DNA from 4 places in the Streptomyces sp. NPDC057136 genome. Region 1 is predicted to be linked to each of the others. Evidence: riboswitches for the same ligand, from Rfam matches in the RefSeq annotation. Region 1 holds a riboswitch; each other region holds the start of a gene.

The links. A riboswitch is a leader RNA that binds a small molecule or an ion and turns the genes downstream of it on or off. The one in region 1 is predicted to bind cyclic di-AMP.
Region 2: it holds a riboswitch for cyclic di-AMP, as region 1 does, so the genes downstream of both, ACFT7S_RS11695 (C40 family peptidase) here and ACFT7S_RS25105 (transglycosylase family protein) in region 1, are expected to answer to the same signal.
Region 3: it holds a riboswitch for cyclic di-AMP, as region 1 does, so the genes downstream of both, ACFT7S_RS20400 (transglycosylase SLT domain-containing protein) here and ACFT7S_RS25105 (transglycosylase family protein) in region 1, are expected to answer to the same signal.
Region 4: it holds a riboswitch for cyclic di-AMP, as region 1 does, so the genes downstream of both, ACFT7S_RS31050 (M23 family metallopeptidase) here and ACFT7S_RS25105 (transglycosylase family protein) in region 1, are expected to answer to the same signal.

What each region holds. Positions count from the first base shown of each region.
Region 1 is NZ_JBHUUV010000023.1:37,672-45,254, forward strand. It holds gene ACFT7S_RS25075 (protein kinase) at 1-457, shown strand, start outside; gene ACFT7S_RS25080 (SurA N-terminal domain-containing protein) at 796-1,452, shown strand; gene ACFT7S_RS25085 (nucleoside triphosphate pyrophosphohydrolase) at 1,487-2,461, shown strand; gene ACFT7S_RS25090 (tetratricopeptide repeat protein) at 2,589-3,728, shown strand; gene ACFT7S_RS25095 (cytochrome P450) at 3,725-5,134, shown strand; gene ACFT7S_RS25100 (transglycosylase family protein) at 5,240-6,232, shown strand; cyclic di-AMP (ydaO/yuaA leader) riboswitch at 6,523-6,694, shown strand; gene ACFT7S_RS25105 (transglycosylase family protein) at 6,698-7,405, shown strand.
Region 2 is NZ_JBHUUV010000007.1:112,482-120,064, forward strand. It holds gene bioD (dethiobiotin synthase) at 1-9, opposite strand, end outside; gene ACFT7S_RS11665 (adenosylmethionine--8-amino-7-oxononanoate transaminase) at 11-1,315, opposite strand; gene bioB (biotin synthase BioB) at 1,308-2,510, opposite strand; gene ACFT7S_RS11675 (8-amino-7-oxononanoate synthase) at 2,654-3,814, shown strand; gene ACFT7S_RS11680 (ATP-binding protein) at 4,016-4,447, shown strand; gene ACFT7S_RS11685 (LysR family transcriptional regulator) at 4,466-5,383, opposite strand; gene ACFT7S_RS11690 (LysE family translocator) at 5,456-6,097, shown strand; gene ACFT7S_RS11695 (C40 family peptidase) at 6,115-6,585, opposite strand; cyclic di-AMP (ydaO/yuaA leader) riboswitch at 6,590-6,775, opposite strand; gene ACFT7S_RS11700 (hypothetical protein) at 7,127-7,435, opposite strand; gene ACFT7S_RS11705 (ATP-dependent Clp protease proteolytic subunit) at 7,443-7,583, opposite strand, start outside.
Region 3 is NZ_JBHUUV010000016.1:70,860-78,442, reverse strand. It holds gene ACFT7S_RS20410 (PepSY domain-containing protein) at 1-169, shown strand, start outside; gene ACFT7S_RS20405 (GNAT family N-acetyltransferase) at 267-767, opposite strand; gene ACFT7S_RS20400 (transglycosylase SLT domain-containing protein) at 874-1,704, opposite strand; cyclic di-AMP (ydaO/yuaA leader) riboswitch at 1,709-1,895, opposite strand; partial or broken gene ACFT7S_RS20395 (carbon-nitrogen hydrolase family protein) at 2,194-2,698, opposite strand; partial or broken gene ACFT7S_RS20390 (transposase) at 2,690-2,875, shown strand; gene ACFT7S_RS20385 (DUF5988 family protein) at 2,914-3,120, opposite strand; gene ACFT7S_RS20380 (ATP-binding protein) at 3,226-4,482, opposite strand; gene ACFT7S_RS20375 (cryptochrome/photolyase family protein) at 4,638-6,017, opposite strand; gene ACFT7S_RS20370 (SDR family oxidoreductase) at 6,111-7,583, opposite strand, start outside.
Region 4 is NZ_JBHUUV010000035.1:32,307-39,889, reverse strand. It holds gene ACFT7S_RS31060 (M16 family metallopeptidase) at 1-662, shown strand, start outside; gene ACFT7S_RS31055 (M16 family metallopeptidase) at 689-2,071, shown strand; cyclic di-AMP (ydaO/yuaA leader) riboswitch at 2,293-2,460, shown strand; gene ACFT7S_RS31050 (M23 family metallopeptidase) at 2,473-3,276, shown strand; gene ACFT7S_RS31045 (GntR family transcriptional regulator) at 3,488-4,204, shown strand; gene ACFT7S_RS31040 (HPr family phosphocarrier protein) at 4,366-4,647, opposite strand; gene ACFT7S_RS31035 (GNAT family N-acetyltransferase) at 4,810-7,583, shown strand, end outside.

The DNA.
Region 1 (7,583 bases):
GGAGCACTCACCCGTCGTCCGTATCCTGCGCAAGCAGTACGCGGCCACCCTGATGGACGACGGCCAGTACCGGCGCGCCCTGCCCGAGCTGCGCCGCCTCGCCGACGACCGCACGGCCGAGGCGGGCCCGGCCGACGTCCAGACTCTCCAGTTCCGTTACGACGCGGCGCAGTGCCTGGAGCAGCTGGGCGAGCCCGCCGCCGCACTCGCCGAGTTCCGCGCGGTCCTCCCGTACTACGAGAACACGTACGGGGCCGTCACCGCCGACCCCGGCCGTGCCTTCGACATCCGGCACCGCATCGGCCACCTCCTGCTCGCGGTGGGCGATCACGCGGCGGGGCGCGGGCAGTTGCAGACACTGCTGTACGACGCGGAGCGCGCCTATGGGCCGCACCACCCGCTCCCCGTGGAACTGCGCAGGCAACTGGAGCACCAGCAGGACGTCCGAGGCGGCTAGGGCCTGTCCGGCGGATCATGGCCGGGGCCGCGACGCCTGGCACGGCACCTCGCGGCGTTGCCGAAACGCCCGAATAGCTCCGCTATCAGGACGCTCCGGCGCCTTGCGATGCACCGCACCAGACGCCGCGTCCTATCCGGCCCTGATCCGCCGGACAGGCCCTGACGGAACAGCCCCCGGTGGTCGAACGCGTGCTCCGAAGGGCCCGCGGGCGCGCCGCATCCCCAACTCCTGGCGAATCGTTGGTCGAATCAGTGGCCCCAACCACATCCACTGCCTAACATCGATCACCGCAAGGCTTTGTGCACTGATGCACAAACTCTCCCCGGGAGGCTCCTTTGCACCGCCGCCGTCGCACCGCGCTCGCCGTCTCAGCCGCACTGCTCGTCGGGGTGCCGCTCCTCTCCGCCTGCGGGAGCGAGGCCCATCCGGGCGCCGCGGCCCTGGTCGGCGGGGACCGCATCGAGGTGTCCGCGCTCCAGGCACAGGTGGCGGACGTACGCAGCGCGCAGGAGAGCTCGGCGCAGTCCGCGCAGCTCGTGAAGAGCTCCGGGCAGCTCAGCCGGGCCAAACTGCACGGAATCATCTTCGGGCGGATTCTGGACCGGGCATCGAAGGACGCCGGAGTGACGGTCAGCCGCAAGGAGATCCAGGAGATGCGCCTGGCGGCCGCCGCACAGTCCGGCGGTGACAAGCAGCTCCAGGCGATGATGCTCCAGCAGCGCTGGGTGGCCCCCGGCCAGATCGAGAACGATCTGCGCCGCGAGGTCCAGCTGCCCAAGCTGGCACAGGCGCTCGGCACCGACCTGACCTCCCCCGAGGGCCAGAAGGTCGTCGGGCAGGCGCTTGCCAAGGCGTCGAAGGCGCTCGACATCGACGTCAATCCGCGCTTCGGCGTCTGGGACGACGAGCAGATCCAGCTCGGCAACTACAAGGCCCCGTGGATCACCCAGGTCACCGAGTTCGAGCAGCCGGCTCCCGAGGCCGGTGCCTGACCGGGGCGGGTGCGGGCCGAGGTAGGTTCGGGGGGTGAACGCTGAAGCCCCCGGCGACCCCGGCCGTATCGTCCTGCTCACCGCCAGCCACCGGGTGGCGCCCGGACTGCTGTCCTGGCCCGCATGGCAGACCCTGCACGCGGCGGACCGGGTGCTGTGCAGCGAGGCGCACCATCCGCAACTGCCGTATCTGCGTGAGGCGGGCGTCACGGTCGAGGACGGTGTGCCCTCCGCCCAGGAGCTCGTCGACGACTGCGTGGGCGGCCGGACCGTGGTGGTGCTGGTGGGCGGCGAGGGGAACCAGCCGCTGACCGACGGGCTCGCCCGGCTCGGGGGCTCGGGCCGGGTGCAGATGCCGGACCTGGAGCTGCTGCCCGGTTCGTACGATCTGCCGGGCGCCCGGCTCCTCGACCTCGTCCAGGTCATGGACCGGATCAGGCTCGCCTGCCCGTGGTCCTCGCAGCAGACGCACAAGGGCCTCGCCAAGTACGCCATCGAGGAGGCGTACGAACTCGTCGAGGCGATCGAGGACGGCGACCGGGACGAACTGCGCGAGGAGCTGGGGGACGTCCTGCTCCAGGTCGTCTTCCACGCCCGGATCGCGCAGGAGGATCCCGACGAGCCGTTCGACCTCGACGACGTCGCGGCCGGGCTCGTGGAGAAGCTGATCCACCGCCACCCGCATGTCTTCGGCGACGAGAGCGCCGAGACCCCCGAGGACGTCCACGCGCACTGGCAGCGCACCAAGGCGATCGAGAAGCAGCGCGACTCGGTCACCGAAGGCGTCCCGCTCGGCCAGCCCGGTCTGGCCCTGGCCGCCAAGCTGGCCGGCCGGGTCCGCGGCGCCGGACTCGATGTCGCGCTCCCCGCTGGCGACTCCATCGGGTACGAGCTCCTCGCCCTCGCCGTACAGGCCGAACAGGACGGAACCGACCCGGAGGCCGCCCTGCGCGCGGCGGCCCGCACCTACCGCGACGCGATCCTGGCAGCGGAGGGCAAGGCCCCTTAGTACGGTGGCTCCAGGGCCGGTCGAGGTGTGGGGGACAGGGCGTGAACGGGGAGCTCCCCGCTGCCCGCCGTGGCGCACTGGCCGAAGCTCGGCTTCGCCGACCCGATCGCGCTGGCAGCGCACGGTCGTGATCGGCACGATGGCCGACGAGGCGTACGACGCCCACCGCTTCCGCGCGCCCGCGAGTGCGCGGGTGCTCGGCGGGGTGGAGCCGGTCGAGCTGAGCCGCCATTGGACCGCCGAGGAACTGGCACGGTTCAGGAAGCACGGCGACGACCGCCGGCTGCGTGGCGCACACAGGGGTGGCGGCGGCACGAGCATCACCGAGTACCTCGCAGTCGGCCCCGAGCTCGGTCATCTGTGGCGCCGGGCTCGGCGAGCGCGGGTCCGCAGCCGCGGCCACTACCTGGTGCGTGCGGCGATCGACCTCGCCCGCTGCGGGGCTCGTGGCGGGATCCCGGTCGATGTGCTGCGCAGGGCACACGAATTGTACGTGGGTGGGTGGCCCTATACCCCGGAGGAGTCGTTCGAGGCCGGGCTCGCCTGGGCGACGGAGGTCCGGCTCGGGGTGACCGGGATGCTCGTGATGGGCGGGGCATCGGACACCTGGATGGCCTTCGGTTCGCTGGTCGCCGAGGTCGAGGACCAGGGGCCGGAGGCCGATCTCGTACCGCTGAAGATGTGGCCGTGCGCGCTGGAAGCGGTATGGGGCGACGAGGGCGGGCGGACCCGGGTCATCACCAGGGCCCGTCAGTATCGGCCGCACGAGGCGATGAAGTGGTTCCGCAAAGCCGCCGACAGGGGGTACGAGGACGTCGCCATCACCATCGGCAACCTCTTCCGCGACTGGCGGGAACCGGAAGAGGCGGAGACCTGGTACCGCAGGGCCATGGCCCACGGGGACGCCGGGGCTACGAACAATCTGGCGCTGATCCTCGAGGACCTGGGCGAGCCGACCGAGGAGATCGAGCGGCTCTTCCGGATGGCGGCGGAGGCGGGGGAGATCAGTGCACCGGTCAATCTGGGCTACTCCGCGAAGGCGCGGGGTGACTGGGACGAGGCCCGGCGCTGGTTCGAGGAAGGCCACGCACGGGGCGCTTACTCCGGCGCCTTCGCCCTTGGCCAACTGGAATGGGAACGGGGCAACGCGGCGGCGGCGGAGGAGTGGTTCGGCAAGGCTCTGGAGATGGGGAACCACGCCGCCGAGCAGGCGATCGCGATGCTGAAGTCGGAGGGCGGGGAGGCGGCGGCTAACGTCGAGGCGTGAACGACAGCCCCGCCGAAGTCCCGGCCGCCCCCCGCTCCGAGGCGCCGACGGACAGTCCCGCCGCCCGTGACAGCCCTGCCGAGGCCCCGACCGACGTCCCCGCCGGCTGCCCCGTCGGCCATTCGGCCGGAACTCCCGCGACCCCTGCCGCCCCCGAGCTCTTCACCTGGGAGTTCGCGACCGACCCGTACCCCGCCTACGCCTGGCTGCGCGAGCACAGCCCCGTGCACCGGACGACGCTGCCCAGCGGGGTCGAGGCCTGGCTCGTGACCCGGTACGCGGATGCCAGGCAGGCACTCGCCGACACCCGGCTGTCCAAGAACCCGGCCCACCACGCCGGGTCCGCGCACGCCAAGGGGAGGACTGGTATCCCGGGGGAGCGCAAGGCGGAGCTGATGACGCATCTGCTGAACATCGATCCGCCGGACCACACCCGGCTGCGCCGACTCGTCGCCAAGGCGTTCACCCCGCGCCGGGTCGCCGAGTTCGCACCACGCGTGCAGGAGCTGACGGACCGGCTCATCGACAACTTCGTGGCGGAGGGCAAGGCCGACCTCATCCACGACTTCGCGTTCCCGCTGCCCATCTACGCGATCTGCGACCTGCTCGGCGTCCCGCCGGAGGACCAGGACGACTTCCGCGACTGGGCGGGCATGATGATCCGGCACGGCGGCGGCCCGCGCGGCGGAGTGGCCAGGTCCGTGAAGAAGATGCGCGGCTACCTTGCCGAACTGATCCACCGCAAACGGGAGAATCCGGGTGACGACCTGATTTCGGGTCTGATCCGGACGAGCGACCACGGCGAACACCTCACCGAGAACGAGGCCGCCGCGATGGCGTTCATCCTTCTCTTCGCCGGCTTCGAGACAACGGTCAACCTCATCGGCAACGGCACGTACGCCCTGCTGCGCAACCCCGGCGAGCGCGAACGGCTTCAGCGTTCGCTCGCCGCGGGGGAGACGGACCTCCTCGCCACCGGCCTGGAGGAACTGCTGCGGTACGACGGTCCGGTGGAGCTCGCCACCTGGCGGTACGCGACGGAGCCCGTCACGCTCGGCGGGCAGGAAATCGCCGCCGGGGACCCCGTACTGGTCGTCCTCGCGGCCGCCGACCGGGACCCGGAGCGATTCCGCGATCCGGACACCCTGGACCTTGCGCGGAGTGACAATCAGCACGTGGGATACGGGCACGGCATCCACTACTGCCTGGGAGCACCGCTCGCCCGTCTGGAGGGACAGACCGCGCTGGCAACGCTGCTGAAGCGCCTTCCTGACCTGCGTCTTGCGGTGGAACCTGCCGATTTGCGGTGGCGTGGCGGGCTCATTATGCGCGGACTGCGCACTCTTCCGGTGGAGTTCGCCCCAGGACTGCCGACCGCGCAAGGTGACACTCCGTCAACTCTGTGACTTTCACGTGATCTCCGCTGCATCGACTTGTGACACACGTTCGAGTCCCGCTAGGTTCACCGTTCACCACAGCAGTCACTTGTCAGTCACACGGAAGGCAATCCCATGGGCTCCGCGAACGGCAGACACCGCCGCCCTCGCCAGGCACCCGCCATCGTCGTCGCCGCAGGCGTGACGGGATCGGCCATCGCCATCCCGCTGCTCGGTGCGACCGGTGCGCACGCCGCAGACGCGTCGACCTGGGACCGGGTCGCCGAGTGCGAGAGCGGCGGCATGTGGAGCGCGGACCTGGGCAACGGCTACTACGGCGGCCTGCAGTTCTCCCAGGACACCTGGTCGGCGTACGGCGGCTCGGCGTACGCGCCCCGCGCCGACCTCGCCAGCCGCTCGCAGCAGATATCCGTCGCGGAGAAGGTCCTGGAGGACCAGGGCCCGCAGGCATGGCCGAGCTGCGCGGTGATTTCCGGGCTCGCGCTGGACGGGGCCCTGCCGGGCGTCGACCCGGGCGGCGTACCCTCCGCCGACCCTTCGGACTCGCTGCTCCCGACCGACGACTCGTCCGGCACTCCGTCGGACGACGCGACGGACGGAGCGAAGGACGAAGCGAACAAGAAGGACGAGAGCGATAAGTCCGGCGAGTCGGATACCGCGGGCGAGTCCGACAAGAACGGCGCGACCGGCGACACGGCCGGGTCCGAGGGCTCCGGTGCGACGGCCCCGCCCACCGCCACGCCGTCCCCCGAGGCGTCCGAAGACCCGGCGGGCACGGACCAGGGTGGCGGCAAGCACCGCGGCACGCCGGCCCCCGAGGCGAGCCGGGACGCGGACCAGGGCGACGGGCGCGACTCCGGCCGGCACGCTTCGCGCGGTGACGACCAGGCGCGCGACACGGGTACGGCGAGCCCGGACGGTGACTACACCGTCCGGCCCGGCGACAACCTCTGGGCGATTGCTGACGCACAGAAGGTTCCCGGCGGCTGGACCGAGCTGTACGAGGCCAACAAGGGCGCGCTCGGCTCCGACCCGGACCTCATCCTTCCCGGCCAGACCCTCGATCTGGGGCTGCTGGACGGCGCGGAGGGCTCCAAGCGCAACTGATCCAATTCGGGAAAACACCCCAAAATCAGGGGTAGTTCAGGGGCCTATGTCCACTTATACGTAAGTGAGACATGGGTCTCTTTGCTGCAACTGGCGTGTCGCGTCCGGGTGGTACGTCTGCGCCCCCTCCGACCTGCGGAAACGTTCATTCGTCCAGGGTGACTAGGGCATGAATGGTCGATATGTCCCTCTTTGAATGTCGGGGTTGGCTATGTTTACGGTCAGAACCGCTCGCACCGCGGGCCCCGTCGACCGTCACGCCGAATCCTGCCGTCGGTCGAAGGGAACAGACGCGTAAAGCGCCGTAGGCAGGAGCGGGGGACCCAGGTAAGTGCCGGGCCCGATCGTCGCAAGACGACTCAGGACCGGCTTGGGGTGAAGTCGCGTGCTAGGACGTGCGACCGGGCAACTCACTTGGCCCGAACCCGACAGCTCACCTCGTAGGCGTCGGTGAGGAGAAGCTCCATGCTGTTTTCCAGCAAGGCCAAGCACCGCCGCCCGTCCAAGGCCGTCCGTGTCGCCACGCTCGCCGGTGTCGCCGGTGCCGCAGTCGTCGTCCCGCTGATGGGTGCGACCGGCGCCTCCGCCGCCTCGGTCGCCACGTGGGACGCCGTCGCCCAGTGTGAGTCCGGTGGCAACTGGTCCATCAACACCGGCAACGGCTACTACGGCGGCCTGCAGTTCTCGGAGTCCAGCTGGGCCGCCGCCGGCGGTACGCAGTACGCCTCCCGCGCCGACCTGGCCACCAAGTCGCAGCAGATCGCCGCCGCCGAGAAGCTTCTCGACATGCAGGGCCCGGGTGCCTGGGCCTGCGCCGGTGCCGGCAACCTGACCAATGACGGTGTGGACCCGGGTGTCGACACCGGCTCCACGCAGGACAGCGCCGACGAGCAGCAGGCCCAGCCGGAGCGTCAGGCCGAGCAGCCCACCACGCGCAGCGAGCAGCGCACCGCCCCGAAGACCGAGGCGCCCAAGACCGTCACCACCCCGACCGGCGAGAAGGTCAAGAAGGGTGACGGCGAGTACAAGGTCAAGGCCGGCGACACCCTCAGCAAGATCGCCGAGAAGCGCGACGTCAAGGGCGGCTGGGAGAAGCTGTTCAAGCTGAACGACGACATCGTCAAGGACGCCGACCTGATCTTCCCGGGCCAGCAGCTCCACCTGACGAAGTAGTACCTGGGACTCTCCTCCCCCGGGAGGGTGTCCGGCGGCATCCCTCCCCCTTTGCTCCCGACCCGGTGCGCTCTCCCCCGTGCGTGCCGGGTCGGGGTTTTTCCGCGCCAGTGATTTCGCGCGGTTTTTCCGCTCCGGTGACGTTGATCGTTCAAGTGTTGTAGTTACTGGTCAGTAA
Region 2 (7,583 bases), on a different contig from region 1:
AATCGTCATCTCAGCCCTCCCGCGCCGCCGCGCACACGGCGCGGCAGATCCGCGCCACATCGTCATCACCGGTCACATAGGGCGGCATGGTGTAGACGAGGTCGCGGAACGGCCGCAGCCAGACCCCTTCCCGTATCGCCGCCCGGGTCGCGGCCTCCATGTCCACCTCGTGATCCAGCTGTACGACGCCGATGGCACCCAGCACCCGGACGTCCCGGACCCCGGGCAGCCCGGCCGCCTCGGCGAGACCGGCCCGCAGCCCGGTGCCGATCCGCTTGACCTCCTGCTCCCAGTCCTGGCCCAGCAGCAGATCGATCGAGGCACAGGCCACCGCCGCGGCGAGCGGATTCCCCATGAACGTCGGCCCGTGCGCGAGGACCGGCACCTCGCCGCTGGAGATGCCATCGGCGATCCGGGAGGTGCACAGCGTCGCCGCCATCGTCAGATAGCCGCCGGTCAGAGCCTTGCCGACACACATGACGTCCGGCGAGACACCGGCATGCCCGGCTGCGAACAGCGTGCCCGTACGCCCGAAACCCGTGGCGATCTCGTCGAACACCAGCAGCACGTCATGCTCGTCGCACGCCTCGCGGAGTACCCGCAGATACGCCGGCGAGTGGAACCGCATGCCCCCCGCGCCTTGCACCACCGGCTCCACGATCACGGCGGCCAGCTCATGGGCGTGGTCCGCGATCAGCCCTCGCAGATGCGTGACGTAGGCGTCGTCCGGCTCCGAGTCGAAGCCGTCCGGCGGAGCGTCCGCGAAGACCTGCCGCGGCAGCGCGCCCGACCACAGCTCATGCATCCCGCCCTCGGGATCGCACACCGACATCGGCTGCCAGGTGTCCCCGTGGTAGCCGCCGCGCCAGGTCAGCAGCCGCTGTTTGGCCGGTTGTCCGGCCGAGCGCCAGAACTGCAGGCACATCTTCACTGCCACCTCGACCGACACCGAACCGGAGTCGGCGAGGAAAACATGCTGCAACGGCTCCGGGGTGATCTCCACCAGCCGGGTCGCCAGCCGCACGGCGGGCTCATGGGTGAGCCCGCCGAACATCACATGGCTCATCCGGTCCAGCTGGCCGCGCGCCGCCTCGTTGAGGACCGGGTGGTTGTACCCGTGCACAGCGGACCACCAGGACGACATGCCGTCCACCAACTCGCGCTGCCCGTACGCTTCTTCGGCGAGCCGGAGCCGTACCCCGGACGCGGACTCCACGACCAGCGGTTCCTGGCGGCCCGGCATCGGGCCGTAGGGGTGCCAGACATGGGCCCGGTCCAGGGCGCGCAATGCGGCGGGGGAGAGCGGCTCAGGCATTGGGCGCGAGGTCCGTACCGGCGCCGCGACGGCGGACCGCCACGAGGTCCGTGCGTGCGGTCGGCACCTCGGGGACATCCGCGGCCGGCACTTCGGAGGCATCCGCGACAGGCGCGTCTTCCGGCTTGTCGGCCGTGTCGCCGCAGGGCGCGCAGCCCCCTTCGTGCGAGCCGCAGCCACCGCCGGCCTGCGTACGGTGCTGGGGCAGCGTCGTCGTGCCCGCACCCTCCACCTCGAAACCGGCGTCCGCGATCATGTCCAGGTCGGTCTGGCCGGCCTGCCCCTCACTGGTGAGGTAGTCACCCAGGAAGATCGAGTTGACCAGGTTCAGGGCGAGGGGCTGCATCGACCGCAGATGGACCTCGCGCCCGCCCGCGAGCCGCACCTCGACATCAGGGCAGACGAACCGGACCATCGCGAGAATGCGCAGGCAGCGCTGCGGGGTGAGGTTCCACTCCTTCGCGAGCGGGGTGCCCTCGAACGGGATGAGGAAGTTCACCGGTACCGAGTCCGGGTCCAGCTCGCGCAGCGAGAAGACGACGTCGACCAGGTCCGCGTCGCTCTCACCCATGCCGGCGATCAGCCCGGAGCAGGCGGACAGCCCGGCGGCCTGCGCCTGCTGCACGGTCTCCACCCGGTCCGCGTAGGTGTGCGTGGTGGTGATCTCGCCGTACGTCCCCTCGGACGTATTGAGATTGTGGTTGTACGCGTCGGCGCCGGCCGAGCGCAGCCGCTCGGCCTGTCCGTCGGAGAGCAGACCGAGACAGGCGCACACCTCGACGCCCTCGTTCTGGTCCTTGATCGCCTCGATGGTCTGCGACACCCGGTCGACATCGCGGTCCGTCGGACCGCGGCCGCTCGCCACCAGGCAGACACGCTTCGCGCCGCCCGCCACCCCGGCGGCCGCCGCCTTGGACGCCTCGTCCGGCTTCAGCCACGTGTACTTGAGGATCTCCGCCTTCGACCCGAGCCGCTGCGAGCAGTACGAGCAGTCCTCGGGGCAGAGCCCGGACTTGAGGTTGACCAGATAGTTCAGTTTCACGCGCCGCCCGAACCACTGGCGGCGCACCCGGCCCGCGGCGGCCACCACGTCGAGCAGTTCGTCGTCGGAGGTCGCCAGCACGGCGAGCGCTTCTTCACGGGTCGGCAGTTCGCGCCGCAGCCCCTTGTCCACCAGCGTGTTCAGCAGGTCCATGGCGATGATCCTGACGTACGGCACGGCCATCGGCCAAGGAGGAACCAGACAGAAGAGGCGGCGAAGGGTGTGGGTATTGCCACACCCTGACCTGCTGCGCCCCCGGCTAGGGTCTGTGAGCTGCCTACAAAAGGGACCACCACATGTCCTTCGCCCCGTTCGACTGGATCGACGACGAGGCCCGCCGCCGTGCCGCTGCCGGACTCGTCCGCACCCTGCGGCCGCGCCCCGCCGAAACGGAACTGCTGGACCTCGCGAGCAACGACTATCTGGGTCTCACCCGGCACCCCGAGGTCACCGCGGCGGCCGCCGAGGCGGCACATCGATGGGGCGCGGGTGCCACCGGATCGCGACTCGTCACCGGTACCACCGCCCTGCACGCCGCACTCGAAACCGAACTGGCCGCGTTCTGTGGCTTCGAAGCGGCCCTGGTGTTCTCCTCCGGATACGCGGCCAACCTCGCCGCCCTCACCGCACTTTCCGGCCACGGCTCCCTGATCGTCTCCGACGCCGGCAACCACGCCTCGATCGTCGACGGATGCCGGCTCTCCCGGGCCGCGACGGCCGTGGTGCCGCACGCGGAGCCCGACGCCGTACGCAAGGCCCTGCACGCGCACGACGGACGGGCCCTGGCGGTGACCGACTCGGTCTTCTCGGTGGACGGCGACGCCGCTCCGCTGACGGAACTCGCCGACGCGTGCCGGGCCGAGGGCGCCGCACTGCTGGTCGACGACGCGCATGGGCTGGGCGTCCTCGGGGAAGGCGGGCGCGGCGCGCTCGCCGCCGTCGGGCTCGCGGGCGGCGAGGGGATCGTCGCCACGCTCACCCTGTCCAAGTCGCTGGGCAGCCAGGGCGGTGCGGTCCTCGGACCGGCCCGGGTCATCGACCACCTGGTCAACACGGCCCGCACATTCATCTTCGACACCGGACTCGCCCCGGCGGCGGCCGGCGGGGCCCTGGGCGCACTGGACCTGCTGAGGCGCGAACCGGAGAGGGCGGACCGCGCCCGTGCGGTGGCCACGGCCCTGTACGAACGGCTGACCGCGGCCGGGCTCACGGCAGCCCGCCCCGACGCCGCGGTGGTCGCCGTCCGGGCGCCGTCCGCGGACTCGGCGGTGCGCTGGGCGGCCGACTGCCGCGCGGCTGGAATCGCGGTGGGCTGCTTCCGGCCGCCGTCGGTACCGGACGGGATCTCGCGGCTGCGGCTGACCGCGCGGGCCGATCTGACGCCGGAGCAGGTCTCGGCCGCGGTGGACACGATCGTACGGACCGCTCCCGAAGGGGCGTCGGCCCAGGTCGGCTGAGGGGTCGATCGCCGTCCTCCGGTACGGGTTCCGGGGCGTCGCCCCCATGCAGTCTTCCGTGGCAGAGTTCACCGCTTTGGGCGACAGGTATATGCATATCTTGGTGCATCGTCGTTACAGAGGGCAGCATCAGTGTCAATCTGGCGCGAAGCACAACCCCGGCCGATCTCGATCGGCCGGGCCGGGAAGGGACGGCGCCGCATGGCAGACCAGCAAGAAGCATCCGTCACTCTGCCGAGCGATCCGGTCTCGGTGTCCTCGGCGCGCAGATATGTGGCCCGGGTCCTCACCGAGTGGGGCCTCCCGGACGACGCCGAGATCGCCGACAGCATCCGTCTGATCGTTTCCGAACTGGCCACCAACGCCGTCCAGCACACCCTCGGCCAGTCGCCCACCTTCACCGTGGACCTCCGGCTGGACCGGGACGAGGAGCTGTACGTCGGGGTGACGGACAGTCACCCCCGCTGGCCCCGGCGGCTGCCCGCGGCCGTCCAGCAGGACAACGGGCGCGGCATGGTCATCATCCGCTGTCTGGCCAAGGAGTGCGGCGGGCGGCTCACCGTCAGCCCCACGGCCGACGGGGGCAAGACCGTCTCGATCGCGTTGCCGTGGACCGTCCCTGTCCAGAGCTGACCCCGCCGAAACGGTCCATCACTGCCCAGCGGCCGCGCGGCCGAAGCCGCTGCGCAACAGCGCCGTCAGGGTCGCTGCCGCCGCGGTCGCCCGGTCACCGCGGTGCACCACCGAAATGGTCCGCCGGAAGGCGGCGGGGTCGAGCCGCCGCACCGCCAGCGGCGTCGGTGACATCGCGGCGACCATCTCCGGCACCACGGCCGCCCCGAGCCCCGCACTGACCAGTGCGCACACCAGCGCGTAGCCGGGGGACTCGCAGACCACGGCCGGCGTCGCCCCCGCCTCGGCCAGGGCCCTCTCCACACCGCGCCGGGGCGGATGCGTCGGCGCACTGCTGATCAGGGGACGGCCGGCGAGCTCCGTGACCGGCAGCCGCCCCGTGCCCTCCGAGAGGACCTGCCCGACGGCGGTGATCAGGACCAGCTCCTCGACCAGCAGCGGCTCGACGGTGACCCCCGCAGGCGGCGGATCGGCGACAGCCGGCTCATACGCGTGCGTCAGCGCGAGATCCACCTCGCCCGAGGCCACGGCGGCGACCCCGCCTGGCGGCTCCAGATCCGTGACGGTCAGCTCGACGTCCGGATGGGCCCGCCGGAACGCGCTCAGGACCGGAGGCAGCAGATGAATGCCGGCCGTGGTGAAGGTGGCGACCCTCAGCCGCCCGCCCGACAGCCCGGCAAGCCGCGCCAGCTCGTGGCGGGCCTGGTTCATCTCGTCCAGCACCCTCCGAGCCCGTCCGGCCAGCAGCTCACCCGCCGCCGTGAGCCGTGCGCCGCGGTGGTGGCGTACCAACAGCTCCGCACCGGCCTCCCGCTCCAGTTTGGCCAGCTGCTGGGAGAGTGCGGGGGCCGTGTAGCCCAGACGGGCTGCGGCACGCGTGATCGAACCCGCCTCGGCGACCGCCACCAGCGCCGCCAGGCGCGTCGGGTCGTACATTAAGCATTCCTTTTGGCAGACCCAGAAGATTGCAAGTACACGCTAAGGGCTCGGTGCGTCCATGGTGTACCCATGGACGCACAACTGCTGGCCTTCACCGGAGTCGCCGCGGGAATGGTGGCGCTGCCGGGCGCCGACTTCACCGTGGTCGTACGCAATGCCCTGGCCTCGCGCAGGGCCGGGGTGGCCACCGCGCTGGGAGTCGCCGGGGGTCTGCTGGTGCACACCGCGCTCGCCGTGGCGGGCCTCGCCGCGGTGCTGGTGACGATGCCCGTGCTCTTCCGCACCGTCCAGCTGCTCGGCGGCGCGTACGTGCTCTACCTAGGACTCAGCGCGCTGTACGCGATACGGCGGCGCCCGGCGACGGCCGGAGCGGATCAGGACACGGCACCGCGGGAGACACCCGAAGCGCTCGGGCGCTCGCTGCGTCAGGGGTTCCTCACCAATGCCCTGAACCCCAAGGCGCCCGTCCTCTTCCTCAGCCTGCTGCCCCAGTTCGTTCCGGACGGCCGGCCGCCCTTGCCGAGGACACTGCTTCTCGCCGCGGTCGTCGTGCTGCTGGCGCTCATCTGGTTCCCGGCCGTGGCCCTGCTCGTGGACCGGCTCGGCCGGTGGCTGCGTCGGCCGCGTACCGCCAGGGCGATCGAGGGCGGCAGTGGCGCGGCGCTCACCGCGCTCGGGCTCGTGCTGGTGGGCGGGCCCCTGCTGCACTGAGACAGCAGGGGCGCCGGTCAGCGCACCCGCCCGTACCAGACGCTCTTGGACCAGATTCGCTCCAGGCGCACGACGGAGCCGGACTTCGGGGAGTGCCAGATCCGGCCGCGGCCGGCGTAAATGCCCACGTGGTAGACGCTGCGGCCGTAGTGGAAGAAGACCAGATCGCCGCGTTTACGCTGCGACGAGGAGATGTGGCGGGTCTTGTTGTACTGCTGCTGGGCCGTGCGGGGAAGTTTCTTGCCCACCCTCTTGAACGAGTACAGCGTCAGCCCCGAACAGTCGAACCGGCGGGGGCCTGCGGCACCGTATTGGTAGGGCGAACCCTTCTTCGAGGCGGCGATGCTGAGCGCCTTCGTCGAATGGGTGGCGGCCTCGGCATCGTTCACGATGCCCGGGGCCAGCATGGTGGTGCCGATGGCGAGAGTGAGTGCCGAGGCCGTACCGGCTCGGGCGAGAAGTGACGGGACACGAACCTGCGCAGACATGCGCAACCCTTCGTCAGCCGCCTGTGAAGGATGACCTGTCGGGTTCGGGCTGGCGAAGTTGCCCGGCCGCACATGGCGGCTTCACCCCGAGGGACGGCCGGTCACCCGGTCGACCCGTTGTGCTCGGGTCCTCCACTCCTGCCGATCCACTCCTGTCGACCAGTCATCCGGACAGCGGCAGGACTCGGCGTCCGCCCGGACCGCCCCGCCGCGGTGGCGGGGGCTTGTCGTCCCAGGGATCTTGACTCACTCGGTGTCTGTTTTCTGAGTTGAATCGGTGTTATGTGAGGCTCGTCACGAATGATCCATTTGGGTGGACAGGGTGGATTTGAGTCGGGAGGCGAGCTTCCCGACCGGCCTCGTACCAGCGGCGGAGCGCTGAATTCCGCTCACGGCCCGCACGCATTGCACAAGTTGAGCTGTCCCTCGAAAGGGGAACGGTCTACGCCGAACGAGCGAGGGAATTCGCTCCGAGTGCCGGGCGTGTCGGGAGAGTGTGCGCGAAGAGCCGGTCGGGAAGGGGAGTCGGGGAAGCAGTTGATCAACTCGTGCCGACGGGCGGTACGGTGACCCGCTCCGCGCGCCGCTCCCCGTCGAGCACCCGCAACGCCCGCGCCAGGGTGCCCGCATGGATCTGCGTTTCGCCCCGCTCGTGCATGGAGACGAGGGCGTCACGCAGCGCTCCCGCCCGGGAGGCCAGCGCCTGCGCAGCCCGGAGCGCGCTGTAGGTGTCGCTGCCGCGGGCCGGGTTGATCCGGCCCACTTGGTCGAGCACTTCCAGGTAGCAGTCGATGAACTCCCCCTCGGCACGGGTCAGTGCGGGGAGCGGCGGGAACTCCGGTGGCAGCATCGGCGGTTCACCTCGCGGGGTGCGGCGGCTGGGACGGACTGCGCTTCTCCATGACGTGGTCCACCATCCCGTACGCCTTGGCGGCCGTGGCGTCGAGGATGGTGTCCCGGTCGAGGTCGGCGGTGACTTGCTCCGCGGACCGGCCGGT
Region 3 (7,583 bases), on a different contig from region 1:
CGCCACGGACAAGACGAAGGGGACGGTCACCTCGATCGGCCTGGACACCAACGACGACGACACCCTTGTCTGGGCCGTCGACGTCGTCGCCGCGGACTGGAACAAGACCGAGTTCGAGGTGGACGCGGCCAGCGGCAAGATCCTCCGCGAGGAGACCGACAGCGACTGACGCCCGGCGGGGCTGTCCCTGCGCGGCGGTGGCGGGCCGGACGTCGGCTCGCCACCGCCCCCGCCCAAATCCCGCTCTGTTCCCTATGACCCGTGGGTCAGGGGAGCAGCGCGTCCGCGTCCAGCGACCGTTCGTAGGAGAGCCCCGGGTGGCCGTCGAGCACGGTCTCGCCGGTGCGTACGAATCCCGTGCGGGCCAGTACGGCCTGGGAGCCGGCGTTGTCCAGCGTGGTCGAGGCCCGCAGGGCGGTCAGACCGTATTCCGTGGCGGCCAGGACGCATATCCGGCGGACGGCGGTCGTGGCCAGGCCCTGGCCGGCGGCCTTCTCGGCGATGCGGTATCCGAGGTCGGCGGAACCGTCCGCCACATCCACCAGATTCACCCGGCCCAGCACCTCGTCCCCATCGCCCACCAGCACATGGAAATAGCACAGCCCGTCGGCCTGTTCGGCCAGGAGGCTGCTGTGCCGTGCGTCGAATCGTGCGAAGTACTCGTCGCCGCGGTCCGGAACCGAGGCGCCGAAGTAGGCCCGGTTCTCCTGCTCGAAGGCGAGCAGGGCAGCGGCGTGGTCGTGGCGCAGGAGCTGGAGTTCGGGCATGGGCGCGAGTCTTCCACGGCCCGCGCATACGCGGAACTGCCGGGTGGTGAGGGCCCGTCGGACCCTCACCACCCGGCAGTTCTGAACCGCGGCCGATGCCAGGGGATCAGTAGGCGCCGAATACGTTGTCGATGGAGCCGTACTTGTCGGCGGCGTAGTTGCACGCGGCGGTGATGTTGGCGACCGGGTCGAAGATATCCGTCGACGTACCGGGCACGTGGTACGCCTGGAACGTCGGGTCGATGACCTGGAGAAGGCCCTTGGACGGAGTGCCCGCGGTGGCGTTCGAGTCCCAGTTGTTGACGATCTGCGGGTTGCCCGAGGACTCGCGCATGATGTTGCGGTGGATGCCCTCGTAGGTGCCGGGGATGCCGTTCTTGGCCATGACGGCCAGCGATTCCTTGATCCAGCCGTCGAGGTCGTTCGTGTACGTCGCGGCCTTCGCGGTCTTCGCGGCGGCGGGGGCGGCGGTCTTCGCGGCCGGCGTGCTCGACCGCTCGGAGCGGTCGGCGCGGTCGCTGCCCGCAGCGGCGCGGTCGGAGGACGAACCGGAAGCCCTGGCTGTGGCCTTGGCGCCCACGGTCAGCTTCAGACCCGGGCGAATCAGAGCCGGATTGTCACCGATGGCCTTCTTGTTGTCCTTGTACAGCCTCTGCCAGCCGCCATCCAGGGAATGCGCATCGGCGATCTTGTGCAGGGAATCACCCTTGACGACGGAATAGCTGGTGATCCCGGCCTTCTGCGCGGTGATTTCCTTGGCAGGGGCGGCCGCCGGGCCCAATGCCTTTTCGGCGGCGACCGATTGTGCCGGCGCGGCGGAAGCGGTGGTGGCGCCGATCACCGGAAGAGCGAGGATGGCTCCGCCTGCGGTCACGGCGACGAGACCGCGGGTCAGGGGGCTGGACTTGGTACGGCGGTGCTTACCCATCGTGGGCATGGTGAATTCCTCTCCGGCGCCTACGAGGTGAGCTGTCGGGTTCAGGCTGGAGATGCCTGGCCGCAGGTGCATGCGACTTAACCCCGAGCCGTTCCGCATAACGGATCGGCGACTTACCTGGGTCCCCCGCTCCTGCCGGGCGTGAGTGGTCTGGGTTTCCGGACGGCGGCAGGATTCGGCGTTCCATCCGGATTGAGGGTGACCGTAAGCGAGAAAAGCCGAAGGGGACAAGCCCCGAATTCCGGATCACAATTCATTTGCAAGATCGACGAACGGGATCGCCGGTGAATTCACCCGAACCGCGAAGTCAACTCTCTTCCCGCAGAAGGGATGCGGGGCACAGGTCAGGAACCTGTCAATCCCGGACGTGACGCTGGCCACTGAGTCCGAAAAGGGCGATTTGCGTGAAGAGAGTGAACGCAATTCGGGCGAAAAGAATGCTATGAGCTATAGGGGGTTATTGCTGAGAAAAGTCCGTATTGGGTTCATTTATTTACCTTGTGTATGGATTGGTCCTGCGGGGTCGGCTGGAACGCCGCCGTACATCGGCAGAGGGATCCGGTGGCCGTAGCGTGCGAGCTGGTCCCACGGCCGGTTGAGTCCGGCGGAACCGTACGTACGGACCCGCGTGACGGTGTCGAGATCGAGGACGTCCACCAGGACCTCCTCGCCCGCCCCGGCCTGCTGGCGCACGATTCCCTCGGGATCGACGATCGTGCTGGCGCCGACGCCGGCCGGGTCGGCCGCGTTGAGATTGACGACGTAGAGCTGATTGGTCCAGGCGTTGGCGCGCGCAGACCAGTTCCATCTCCCGGTCCCGCGTCGTGGTGAGGGTGGGCTGGAGGATGACTTCGGCGCCGAGCCGGGCCAGCTGCCTTGCGGTCTCCGGGAATGATCCGTCGTAACAGATGGCGAGACCGGCGCGGCCGATTCCTGGCAGGTCGAAGACGACGAACTCGCTTCCCGGGCTTGCCTGTTCGTAGGAGGCCGCCACGGCGGCAGACCACCAGCATTCGACAAGCAGCTCTACAAACACCGCAACGTCGTCGAGCGATGCTTCAACCGGCTGAAGCAGTACCGTGCGATCGCCACCCGGTACGACAAAACCCACGAATCCTACGAGGCCGCGATCACCATCGCCTCACTCCTACTCTGGATCCAACCCCTTTGAAGACACGACCCAGGGCCTGTCGTTGTCGACGGCTGCGGCTAGCCGGGTACTTCCGTGCGCTCCCACCATTCGTAGACGGGCAACTGACCCTCGGAAGTCTTCTCCTGACGGTCCGTCGCCTTGAAGTGTTCGTACCCGCCCCGGAACGGGATCTTGACGTCGGGCCCGGGTTCCGTGACGGAAACGATCCGCTCAGGGAGATCGTCGGGGCCGCCTTCGAGGACTGCTTTCGTTTCGTTGGCCATGGAAGGAAAGTCTGCCCGGAGAGCTGCCCGGCTCCTCCATGACGCGCCGACGGTGCGGCATCGTACGGGGAGGGCGCCGGGCAGTCCGGGCAGTCCGGTATCCGCTCAGGTCCGTGCGTGGGTGGTGATGTCGGCGGTGAACTCGGTGATGACGGCCGGGGTGACGGTCGGCCGGCACTGGCTGAGGGCGGCGAGATAGTCGTCGGTGTCCGCGCCGGCCTCGGCGACGTCGCGTTCGAAGGCGGCCTGGGCGGCGGTCCGGGCCGCGTGCTCGATGTCGGCCGGGGTGAACAACTCGCTCGCCACGACCAGCGCGTCCACGTCGACGTCGTCCCGCCGGGCCGAATGGCGCGACCAGATCGCCGCCCGGGCCGCCGCGTCCGGGGTGCCGATCGGGACCAGGTAGTCGAAACGTCCAGGACGGAGGAACGCCGGGTCCAGCGAGCGGATGGAGTTGGTGGCGCACACCAGCAGCCGCTCGTCCCGCTCACGGAAGCCCGGTATGAGTTTGAGGAGTTCGTTGGTGACGCCGTGCATGCCGGGCTCCGGACGCTCTCCTCGTACGGGAGCTATCTCCTCGACCTCGTCGATGAAGACCAGCACCCGTTCCAGCTCCGCGATCCGGGCGAAGGCCGTGCGCAGTGCGGCGGCGAGATTTCCCTCGTCGGCCAGGCGGGACGGCAGCAGTTCGACGAAGGGCCAGCCGAGGCGGGAGGCGATGGCCCGGGCGAAGGTGGTCTTGCCGGTCCCCGGTGGACCGAACAGGGTGATGGCGCGGGGCGGGACGACGCCGTGGCGGGCCGCACGCTCGGGTTCGGCCAGTGGCATGACGACACGGCGCTCGATGAGGCTCTTCTCCGCCTCCATGCCGGCCACCTTGTCCCACAGATCACCGGACAGCACCCGGCCGCCCAGCTCCTCCAGGAGGTCGGCAGGGGTGCCCGTGGCCGGTTCGGCCTTCTCGAAGTAGGCGACGGCGGGCCGCCGCGTGTAGCCGGCCTTCCGCAGCCCCTCGCCGAGCAGCTCCTCCTCCGCCAGCACATAGGCGATGCGGCGCACCCGCGCCTCGATCAGCCGGCGTTCGAGCTCCACCAGCAGCGCACTGGCCAGGCCCCGGCCGCGCCAGGCCGGTTCGATGGCGATCCGCATCACCCAGGCCCGGCCACCCGACACATGGGCCAGTGCCGCGCCGATGGGCCGCCCGCGGTGGACGGCGACCACTGCGGGCTGGCGCGACGTCAGGGCGCTGATGCACTCGGCAAGGGAGAAGACGGACTCCTGGCCGAGATTCGCTGTCGAATCGATGAGATGGACGACCGCCGCCAGATCGTCCTCGCGGTAGTCATGGATGAGCCAGTTCACGTGCCGCTCCTCGCCTCGGGGTGGTCCCGGAGACGCTAGATCCCCAGCGGCCGGCCGTCGTGCGACGTCGAGGACAACACCACGGCCGTAGTCGTACGAAAGGGAAGCGGTACGAGCGGTGGCTTTCCGGGTACGGGGTGGCGGCTGCGGGAGCCTCACGCCAGGTCGCGCGCCTCCTTGAACCGGGCGAGCCCCTCCGCCAGTCCCACGACAGGCTCCGGGTACGCGCACCGCGCCCGCGCCGGGCCGGGCAGCTTCCACGGCTCGTGCACCGCGCCGCCCTCGATGCCCCTCAGCTCGGGCACCCAACGGCGCACGTACACGCCTTGGGGGTCGTACCTCTTGCCCTGGAGTACGGGGTTGAGTACGCGATTGGGCCGGCTGTCCGTGCCCGTACCCGCCACCCACTGCCAGTTGAGCTGGTTGTTGGCGACATCGCCGTCCACCAGCAGCTCGAGGAAGTGCCGGGCGCCGATCCGCCAGTCGACGTACAGGGTCTTGGCGAGGAAACTCGCGGTGAGCAGGCGTCCGCGGTTGTGCATCCATCCCTCGTGGCGCAGTTGGCGCATGGCGGCGTCCACGACCGGATATCCGGTCCGGCCCTCCTGCCACGCGGCGATGTCGTCGGCCGCGGACCGTTCGGTGCGCCACCGGTCCCGCCGTGTCCGGTAGTCGGCGTGCGCGGCCGCCGGACGGGCGGCCAGGACCTGATGGTGGAAGTCCCGCCAGCACAGCTGGCGTACGAAGGCGTCGGCGCCCGGTCCGCCCGTCGCACGGGCCCGGTGGATCAGCTCCGCGGGGGAGAGGGTTCCCAGGTGCAGATCGGGGGAGAGCCGCGAGGTGGCGTCGCCCGCCAGATCGTCGTGGCGGTCCTCGTACGCCGCGATCCCGTCGCGGCACCACGCGGCGAACCGCTTACGCGCCTCGGTCTCGCCGCCCCGGGCCAGCCCTTCGGCGACACCCGTCACGGCCGCACGCGAGGGGACGGCCTCCGAGCCGGGACCGTGCGGCACGCGTACCGCACGGGGGGCCGCGAACACCTCCCGTACGGGCTGCCCGGACCACCGCCGGAAGTACGGCGTGAACACCGCGAAGTGGTCGGAACCCGAGCCCGACGGGGTCACCGCGCCCGGGGCGACGGCGGTGATCACGGCGTCATGGACGTGCAGACGGCATCCCTGCGATTCCAGGGCGGTACGGAGCCCCTCCTCGCGCAGGTGCGCGTACGCGGTCACTCCCGCGGCCATGTACACGTCCCGGGACTCCGCCTCGGCGGCGATGCGGCACACCTCCTCGGCCGGCCGGCCCGAGCGGATCACCAGACGTCCGCCGCGGTCACGGAGGCCGGCGTCGAGGTCGGCGAGACAGTCGGCGAGGAAGGCGCGACGGTTGGGCACGCCGAAACCCACGTCCGAGATGTCGTCGTCGAGGACGAACAGCGGCACCACCTCGTCCGCCGCCGCGAGTGCCGCGTGCAGGGGCGGATTGTCGTGCAGCCGCAGATTGGAGGTGAACAGGACGACTGCGACGGTCATGGGGGTACCTCTGACAGGAGTCGAAGCGGAACGCTGACACCTTCTGTCGCGCCGCACTCTTTGGTTGCGGCGTTCAGCCAAGTGCCGTTGATTTCACCCGCGCGCGGGTGTCGTGTCCTCGGCGGCCGCGAGCGCGACATTGCGGGCCATGCCGCCGAAGACGACGGCGTGGAAGGGGGACACGCTCCACCAATAGGCGTGGCCCAGCAGACCGCGCGGGTGGAACACGGCCCGCTGGCGGTAGTGGGACCGTCCGTCGGAGCTTTTCTCGCAGTACATCTCCAGCCAGGCCAGCCCCGGCAGGCGCATCTCCGCGCGCAGCCGCAGCAGCCGCCCCGGCCGGATCTCCTCGACCCGCCAGAAATCCAGCGAGTCCCCCACCCTGAGCCGTTCGGCGTCCCGCCTGCCCCGGCGCAGCCCCACCCCGCCGATCAGCCGGTCGAGCCAGCCCCGTACGGCCCAGGCCAGCGGGAACGAGTACCAGCCGTTGTCGCCGCCGATGCCCTCGATCACGCGCCAGAGCGCCTCGGGAGGGGCGTCCACCTCGCGTTCCCGCACATCGCTGTAGAGGCTTCCGCCTGCCCAGTCGGGGTCCGTGGGCAGCGGATCACTGGGAATGCCCGGGGTCGAGGCCGAGGACCAGCGGGTCGTCACGTTGGCCTCGCGGACCCGCTGCAGGGCGAGAGCGAGCGCGGTGGAGAACGGAAAGGGCTGCCCCGGCCCGTCGGGGACGTACTGGGCGATGTCGTGTTCGTGGCACACCACCTCGTGGCGCAGCGACTCCGCGAGCGGGCGGGCGATCGACCGGGGGACCGGGGTGACCAGCCCGATCCAGTGGCTGGAGAGTCCCGGAGTCAGCATGGGCACCGGCAGGATCAGCCGGTGCGGCAACCCCGCCACCTGCGCGTACTGCTGCATCATGCCGCGGTACGTGATGACGTCGGGGCCGCCGATGTCGAAGGAGCGGTTCACCTCGTCCGGCATCCGTGCACTGCCCACGAGATAGCGCAGTACGTCGCGGACGGCGATCGGCTGAATCCTCGTCGACACCCAGCTGGGTGTGACCATGACCGGCAGCCGCTCGGTGAGATAGCGCAGCATCTCGAAGGACGCGGACCCCGAGCCGATGATGACGGCGGCACGCAGCGCGGTGGTCGGCACGCCCGAGGCGAGGAGGATTCTGCCCACCTCGGCCCTGGAGCGGAGATGCGGCGACAGTTCCGCCTCGGGGACGTCCGACGGAGTGAGACCGCCCAGGTAGACGATGCGCCGGACACTCGCGGCCCGTGCCTCCCGGCCGAAGGTGCGAGCGGCCTCGCGATCCGTCTCCTCGAAGCCGGGGCCCGTGCCCAGCGCGTGCACCAGGTAGTAGGCGACATCGATGTCCCGCAAGGCCGTGCGGAGAGATTCCGCGTCGGTCACGTCGCCCTTGACGGCCTCCGCCCGGCCGGCCCACGGGTGGTCCCGCAGCTTCTCAGGAGTGCGCGCCAGACAGCGCACGCCGTGCCCCGCGTCCAGCAGCTCGGGGACGAGGCGGCCGCCGATGTACCCCGTCGCCCCCGTCAC
Region 4 (7,583 bases), on a different contig from region 1:
AGCAGCCGCCGCGTGACGGCACGCTGCCCGGCATCATCGGTGAGCAGCTGCGCGAAGTGGTCCACGCGGAGGTCCCGGCGCGCGCGCTGATGGCCGCCTACCGGCTGCCGCACGACGGCACCCGGGAGTGCGACGCGGCGGATCTGGCGCTGACCGTGCTCGGCGGCGGCGAGTCCTCCCGGCTGCACAACCGGCTGGTCCGCCGCGACCGTACGGCGGTGGCGGCCGGGTTCGGGCTGCTGAGGCTGTCCGGGGCGCCTTCGCTCGGCTGGCTGGACGTCAAGACGTCCGGCGGGGTCGAGGTGCCGGAGATCGAGGCCGCGGTCGACGAGGAGCTGGCCAGGTTCGCAGCCGAGGGCCCCACGCCCGAGGAAATGGAGCGGGCCCAGGCGCAGTTGGAGCGCGAGTGGCTGGACCGGCTCGGTACGGTCGAGGGCCGCGCCGATGAACTGTGCCGGTACGCCGTGCTGTTCGGCGACCCGCAGCTGGCCCTGACGGCCGTGCAGCGGGTGCTCGACGTCACTGCGGAGGAGGTCCAGGCGGCCGCCAAGGCCTGCCTGCGCCCCGACAACCGCGCGGTCCTGGTCTACGAACCGGTCGAAGCGCCGGCCGACGCCGATGCCGAAGCCGGCACCGACACGCAGGAAGGGGCGGAGCAGTGAGCGACGCCGCTGTGACTGGAGTAGCGATGGAGTACCACCCGCAGCCGACCGCGGGCGTGGCCAGGCCCTGGGCCTTCCCCGCACCTGAGCGTGGCGCCCTGCCCAACGGCCTCACCGTGCTGCGCTGTCACCGCCCCGGCCAGCAGGTGGTCGCGGTGGAGATCTTCCTGGACGCGCCGCTGGACGCGGAGCCCGAGGGCCTCGACGGTGTGGCCACGATCATGGCGCGCGCCCTGTCCGAGGGCACGGACAAGCGCTCCGCCGAGGAGTTCGCCGCCGAGCTGGAGCGCTGCGGCGCGACTCTCGACGCGCACGCCGACCACCCCGGTCTCCGGGTCTCGCTGGAGGTCCCGGTCTCCCGGCTGACCAAGGCGCTCGGGCTGGTCGCCGAAGCGCTGCGGGCGCCCGCCTTCTCCGAGAGCGAGATCGAGCGTCTGGTGGGCAACCGCCTCGACGAGATCCCGCACGAGCAGGCCAACCCCGCCCGCCGGGCGGCCAAGCAGCTCTCCAAGGAGCTCTTCCCCGCCACGGCGCGGATGTCGCGTCCGCGGCAGGGCACCGAGGAGACGGTGGCGCGGATCGACGCAGCGGCCGTGCGCGCCTTCTACGACGCACACGTCCGTCCGTCCACCGCGACGGCGGTCGTCGTCGGCGACCTCACCGGGGTCGACGTGGACGCGCTCCTCGCCGACACCGTCGGTGACTGGTCGGGCAACTCCGCCGAGCCCCGCCCGGTCCCGCCCATCACCGCCGACGACCGCGGCCGCGTGGTGATCGTGGACCGTCCCGGAGCGGTGCAGACGCAGCTGCTGATCGGCCGCATCGGCGCCGACCGGCACGACAGCGTCTGGCCGGCCCAGGTCCTCGGCACGTACTGCCTGGGCGGCACCCTCACCTCGCGGCTGGACCGCGTGCTGCGCGAGGAGAAGGGCTACACCTACGGCGTACGCGCCTTCGGGCAGGTGCTGCGCTCGACGGCTCCCGGCTCCTCGTCCGGGCGCACCGGAGCGGCGATGCTCGCCATCAGCGGCTCGGTGGACACGGAGTCCACGGGGCCGGCGCTGGACGACCTCTGGAAGGTGTTGCGGACGCTGGCGGCCGACGGGCTCACCGACGCCGAGCGCGAGACGGCCGTGCAGAACCTCGTGGGCGTCGCCCCGCTGAAGTTCGAGACGGCGGCCTCCGTGGCGGGCACCCTCGCCGACCAGGTCGAGCAGCACCTCCCGGACGACTACCAGGCCCAGCTGTACGCGCGGCTGGCCGAGACGGGCACGGTCGAGGCGACGGCCGCGGTGGTCAACGCGTTCCCGGTGGACCGGCTGGTCACGGTGCTCGTCGGTGACGCCTCCCAGATCGCGGACCCCGTCCGCGCACTGGGAATCGGCGAGGTGTCGGTCGTCAGCGGCTGACGAGCGGTCTGCTCTCCGACGTACTCACAAATGCACACAAAGAGGACCCCGATGGGCAAGTTCCCCTCGGGGTCCTTCCCTTTTGTCCGACTTTGATGCGGAGGTTACCTGTCTGCCCTGTGGGATGTACTACAAATCAGCCTGTCCGTTTGGTGATTGAAAGTGACCCCGTTTAGCGTCGGCTCGGCTGTCCGTCATGTGTATGCCGCATCCGTGGCGCCGGGCAGCCATCGCCGAGTCCCCGTCAGGCGCGAGCCTGGGGAGCCGGGGACCCATGAAGTCCCTGGGGTGAATCGGACGTCTGCGCTCCTTCGGGGCGGAGAGGCCCGTAGGAGACCTTCCTGCTCCGAACCCGTCAGCTAACCCGGTAGGCGAGAAGGAAGGAAAGGATCAGCCCCTCCATGGCGTTCACCCGTGCCACCGGGAAGCACCGTGCTCCGAGCCGCCTGACGCGCAAGAGTGCTCGGGTCGCCGGCATCGCGGCTCTGGCCACCACAGGCGTCATCGGCGGGATGGCCTCTCCGGCCCTCGCCGCCGACGAGGCCCGTACCGTCAGCGACACCGGCCTGACCCAGGCGGTTGCCATCGACGGCACCCTTGCCGACCAGATCGCCGCCCAGGCCGAGGCCCAGGAGCAGCAGGCCGAGGCCGCCGCGAAGGCCAAGGCTGTCGCCGAGGCCAAGGCCAAGGCGGAAGCCAGGGCGAAGGCGGAAGCGAAGCGCAAGGCGGAGGCCCGCGCCAAGGAGATCCGTGAGGCCGAGGCCCGCGCCGCCCGCGCGGCCGAGCGCAAGCGGCTGAACTCCTTCCACCTCCCGGTCGCCGGTTCGTTCGTCACCACCGGCTACAAGTCCAGCGGCTCCCTGTGGTCCTCGGGCAGCCACTCGGGTGTCGACTTCCGCGCCGCGTCCGGCTCCTCCGTCGTCGCCGTCGGTGCAGGCACGGTCGTCGAGGCCGGCTGGGGCGGGGCGTACGGCAACAACATCGTGCTCCGGATGACGGACGGCACGTACACCCAGTACGGCCACCTCTCCTCGATCGGTGTCTCCGTCGGTCAGAGCGTCACCTCCGGGCAGCAGATAGGCATCTCCGGCTCGACCGGCAACTCCACCGGACCGCACCTGCACTTCGAGGCCCGGACCAGCCCCGAGTACGGCTCCGACATGGACCCCGTCGCGTACCTGCGCTCGCACGGTCTGAACGTCTGACCACGCGTCGCACCACAGCGCTTCCCGAAGGCCTCGGCTCCCCGCCGGGGCCTTCGGCGTATCGCCCGGAGTCTGTCCGCCGAAGCCTTCCGTGGCCAGAAGATATCCCTGGATTCCGCTCTGCCGTCGGAAATTCGGGCTCATTGCAATAGAGTCGCAGAACAGGCGTCGATCGGCCGCGTTTCGCGGGGATTAAGGCGGAGGTTCGGATATGCGCATTCCCGCGCATTCGGTATGCACGGCAATCCGTGACGACATCGTCTCCGGTGTCTTCGATCGCGGCAGCCGCCTCACCGAGGAGTTGCTCGCGCGTCGATACGGGGTCTCGCGCGTCCCGGTGCGCGAGGCCCTGCGCACGCTGGAGTCCGAGGGGTTCGTCGTCACGAGGCGCCATGCCGGCGCGTGCGTGGCCGAGCCCACCGAGCAGGAGGCCGCCGACCTCCTGGAGGTTCGGATGCTGCTGGAGCCGCTCGGCGCGGCGCGGGCCGCGCAGCGGCGCACCGAGGCGCACCTCAAGGTGCTGCGCGGCCTGGTCAGGCTGGGCCAGGAGCGGGTGCGGCGGGGCGAGGGCGAGGATCTGCGCTCCCTGGGCGGCTGGTTCCACGAGACGCTCGCGCAGGCGTCGGGCAGCCCCGGCCTCATCGCGCTGCTCACCCAGCTCAGGCACAAGATCACCTGGATGTACGCGGTCGAGCAGCCCGTACGGCCCGCGGAGTCCTGGGCCGAGCACGGGGCGATCGTGGACGCGGTCGCCCGCGGTGACGCGGACCGGGCCAGGGCGCTGGCCGTCCAGCACGCCGAGCGTGCGGTCGCGGCCCATCGGCTGCGCCGTCCGGACGCCCGCCCCGACCGGCCGGGACGCAGTCCAGTGCCGTCCCGGGTGAGCACTTCGCAACACGCCGTAAACATCGCGGGCGTCCGTCATTAACAATTACGCCGTATACAAAGAAGGTAATTCCGCAGGGCTTTCTTTGTGCTGCCTGAATTGAAGTCGGTCCGGCGCCTTTTCGGAAACGAAAAAGTCGCGGCACCCGTTCAGGGGTGCCGCGACTCGGTCGCAGAATTGATTCCGGTCGGATCCGACCGGAATCAGACCGTCTCCGGAAGCTCCTCGAGCCCCTCGGTGACCAGCTTGGCCAGGCGGTCAAGGGCGACTTCGGCGTTGTCCGCCTCGGATGCGAGCACGATCTCCTCGCCGCCGGTGGCGCCCAGGCCGAGCACCGCGAGCATCGACGCGGCGTTCACCGGGTTGCCGTCGGCCTTGGCGATCGTCACAGGGACGCCGGAGGCCGTGGCGGCACGGACGAAGATGGAAGCGGGGCGGGCGTGCAGGCCCTCGGCCCAACCGACGTTGACGCGGCGCTCAGCCATGGTTCTGCCCTTCACGAATCAATGGTTGTCTAGACCAGTCTCTCATGCAGTGCGCACTGCTGTGCCCGGTCCAGGGCCCGGCCGCGGCGGCCGGTCGAGCACCCTCAGACTGCCCCGGCCCCGATCCCTCCGCGACCGGTGCGTCAGCCGTAGGCTTTGCCCATGCAGCCCACGCCGGAGCAGAGTCCGCATCACGCGTACCCCGACCACTGGGAAGCGGACGTGGTGCTCCGCGACGGTGGCACCGCGCGCATCAGGCCGATCACGACCGACGACGCCGAGCGGCTGGTCAGCTTCTACGAGCAGGTCTCCGACGAGTCGAAGTACTACCGCTTCTTCGCTCCGTACCCGCGTCTCTCCGCCAAGGACGTGCACCGCTTCACCCATCACGACTACGTCGACCGGGTCGGTCTCGCCGTCACGACCGGCGGCGAGTTCATCGCCACCGTGCGCTACGACCGCATCGACGCACAGGGCCGGCCCGCCACCGCCCCCGCCGACGAGGCCGAGGTCGCCTTCCTCGTCCAGGACGCCCACCAGGGCCGCGGGGTGGCCTCCGCGCTCCTCGAACACATCGCCGCGGTCGCCCGCGAGCGGGGCATCCGCCGCTTCGCCGCCGAGGTGCTGCCCGCCAACAACAAGATGATCAAAGTGTTCCGGGACGCCGGCTACACCCAGCGGCGCAGCTTCGAGGACGGCTCCGTCCACCTCACGCTCGACCTCGAACCGACCGCCGAATCCCTCGCCGTCCAGCGCGGCCGCGAACAGCGCGCCGAATCGCGGTCGGTGCAGCGGCTCCTCGCCCCCGGCTCCGTCGCCGTCGTCGGCACCGGCCGCACCCCCGGCGGGGTCGGCCGCACCGTGCTGCGCAACCTCCTCGGTTCCGGCTACACCGGACGTACGTACGCCGTGAACCGGGCCTTCGACGCCGGCCTGACCGAGATCGACGGGGTCCCCGCGCACCGGTCCGTCGGCGAGATCGACGAGCGGGTCGACCTCGCGGTCCTCGCCGTGCCCGCAGACCGGGTGCCAGAGGCTGTCGCCGACTGCGGTGAGCACGGCGTCCGGGGACTTGTCGTCCTCTCCGCCGGATACGCCGAGCAGGGCGCCGAAGGGCGTGAGCGGCAGCGCGAACTCGTCCGCCAGGCACGCTCGTACGGCATGCGGATCATCGGCCCGAACGCCTTCGGCATCATCAACACCTCCGAAGCCGTCCGGCTGAACGCCTCCCTCGCCCCCGAGTCGCCCGCCCACGGCCGCATCGGGCTCTTCACGCAGTCGGGCGCGATCGGGATCGCGCTGCTCGCCGGACTCCACCGGCGCGGCGCAGGCCTGTCCACGTTCATCTCGGCGGGCAACCGGGCCGATGTCTCCGGGAACGACTTCCTCCAGTACTGGTACGAGGACCAGGACACCGATGTCGCCCTCCTCTACCTCGAATCGCTGGGCAACCCGCGCAAGTTCACCCGCCTCGCACGGCGGACCGCGGCCGTGAAGCCCGTCGTCGTGGTGAAGGGCGCCCGGCACAGCGGTTCCAACCCGCCCGGTCACGCCGTGCCGGTCAGCCGGATTCCCGACGCGACGGTCTCCGCGCTGATGCGACAGGCGGGCGTGATCCGCGTCGACACGGTGACGGAGATGGTCGACGCGGGCCTGCTCCTCGCCGGCCAGCCGCTCCCGGCCGGCCCCCGGGTCGCGATCCTCGGGAACTCGGAGTCGCTGGGCCTGCTCACGTACGACGCCTGCCTCGCGGAGGGACTACGTCCGCGTCCGCCCCGGGACCTGACCACCGCGGCGACTCCGCAGGACTTCCGGGACGCGCTGGCCGAGGCACTCGGCGACCAGACCTGCGACGCCGTGATCGTGACCGCGATCCCCTGGGTGGGGGAGAACGGCGAGGCGGAGACGGGCGACGGCGAGGTCCTGGCCGCGGCCCTGCGCGAAGCGGCGGCCACCGGTCCCGCCAAGCCCGTCGCGGTGGTCCACGTGGAGATCGGCGGCCTGGCCGAGGCCCTGGCCGCGGCCGCCGGCACGGTCGCTCCCGCCCGCACCGGGCCTCGTACGGCGCCCCCCGCGCGGGACGCCGCGGTCACCCCGTCCCCCGGCGAGTCCGCGCCGGAACCCGCCACGACCGTCCCCGCCCGAGTCGGGCGCATCCCCGCCTACCCGGCCGCCGAGCGGGCCGTCCGGGCGCTCGCCGAAGCGGTGAAGTACGCGCAGTGGCGCCGCCAGGCGGCCGTCCCCGGCAAAGTGCCCGACTTCGGCGACACCGTCGACGAGGCCCGGGCAGCCCGCCTGATCGGCGCCCTGCTCGGCCCCGACCCCGACCCGCGGGGCCGCCCCCTCGCGCACGACGAGGCCCGCGAACTGCTCGGGTCCTACGGCATCACCGTCCGGCCCACGCTCCCCGCGCCGGACCCGGAGGCAGCGGCCGCCGCCGCCGCGCGGCTCGGCTACCCCGTGGCGCTCAAGACCACCGCCCCCCACCTGCGCCACCGCGCCGACCTCGGAGGCGTCCGGCTCGACCTCGCCAACGAGAGCGAGCTGCGGCGCGCATACGGCGAGCTGACCGAGCTCCTCGGCAAGCCGGCCGAGCTCCAGCCGGTCGTGCAGGCCATGGCGCCGCGCGGGGTCGACACCGTCGTCCGCGCCTCGATCGACGCGGCAGCGGGCGCCGTGCTCTCCTTCGGCCTCGCGGGCGCCCCCTCCGAACTGCTCGGCGACACCGCCCACCGGCTGGTCCCGGCCACCGACCGGGACGCCGCCGAACTGATCAGATCCATCAAGGCGGCCCCGGTGCTCTTCGGCTGGCGCGGTTCCGCACCCGTCGACACCCCGGCGCTCGAAGAGCTGCTGCTGCGGATGTCGCGGCTGGTCGACGACCACCCGGAGGTGGTCTCCGTCGCCCTCGAACCCGTGGTCGTCGCCACTCAGGG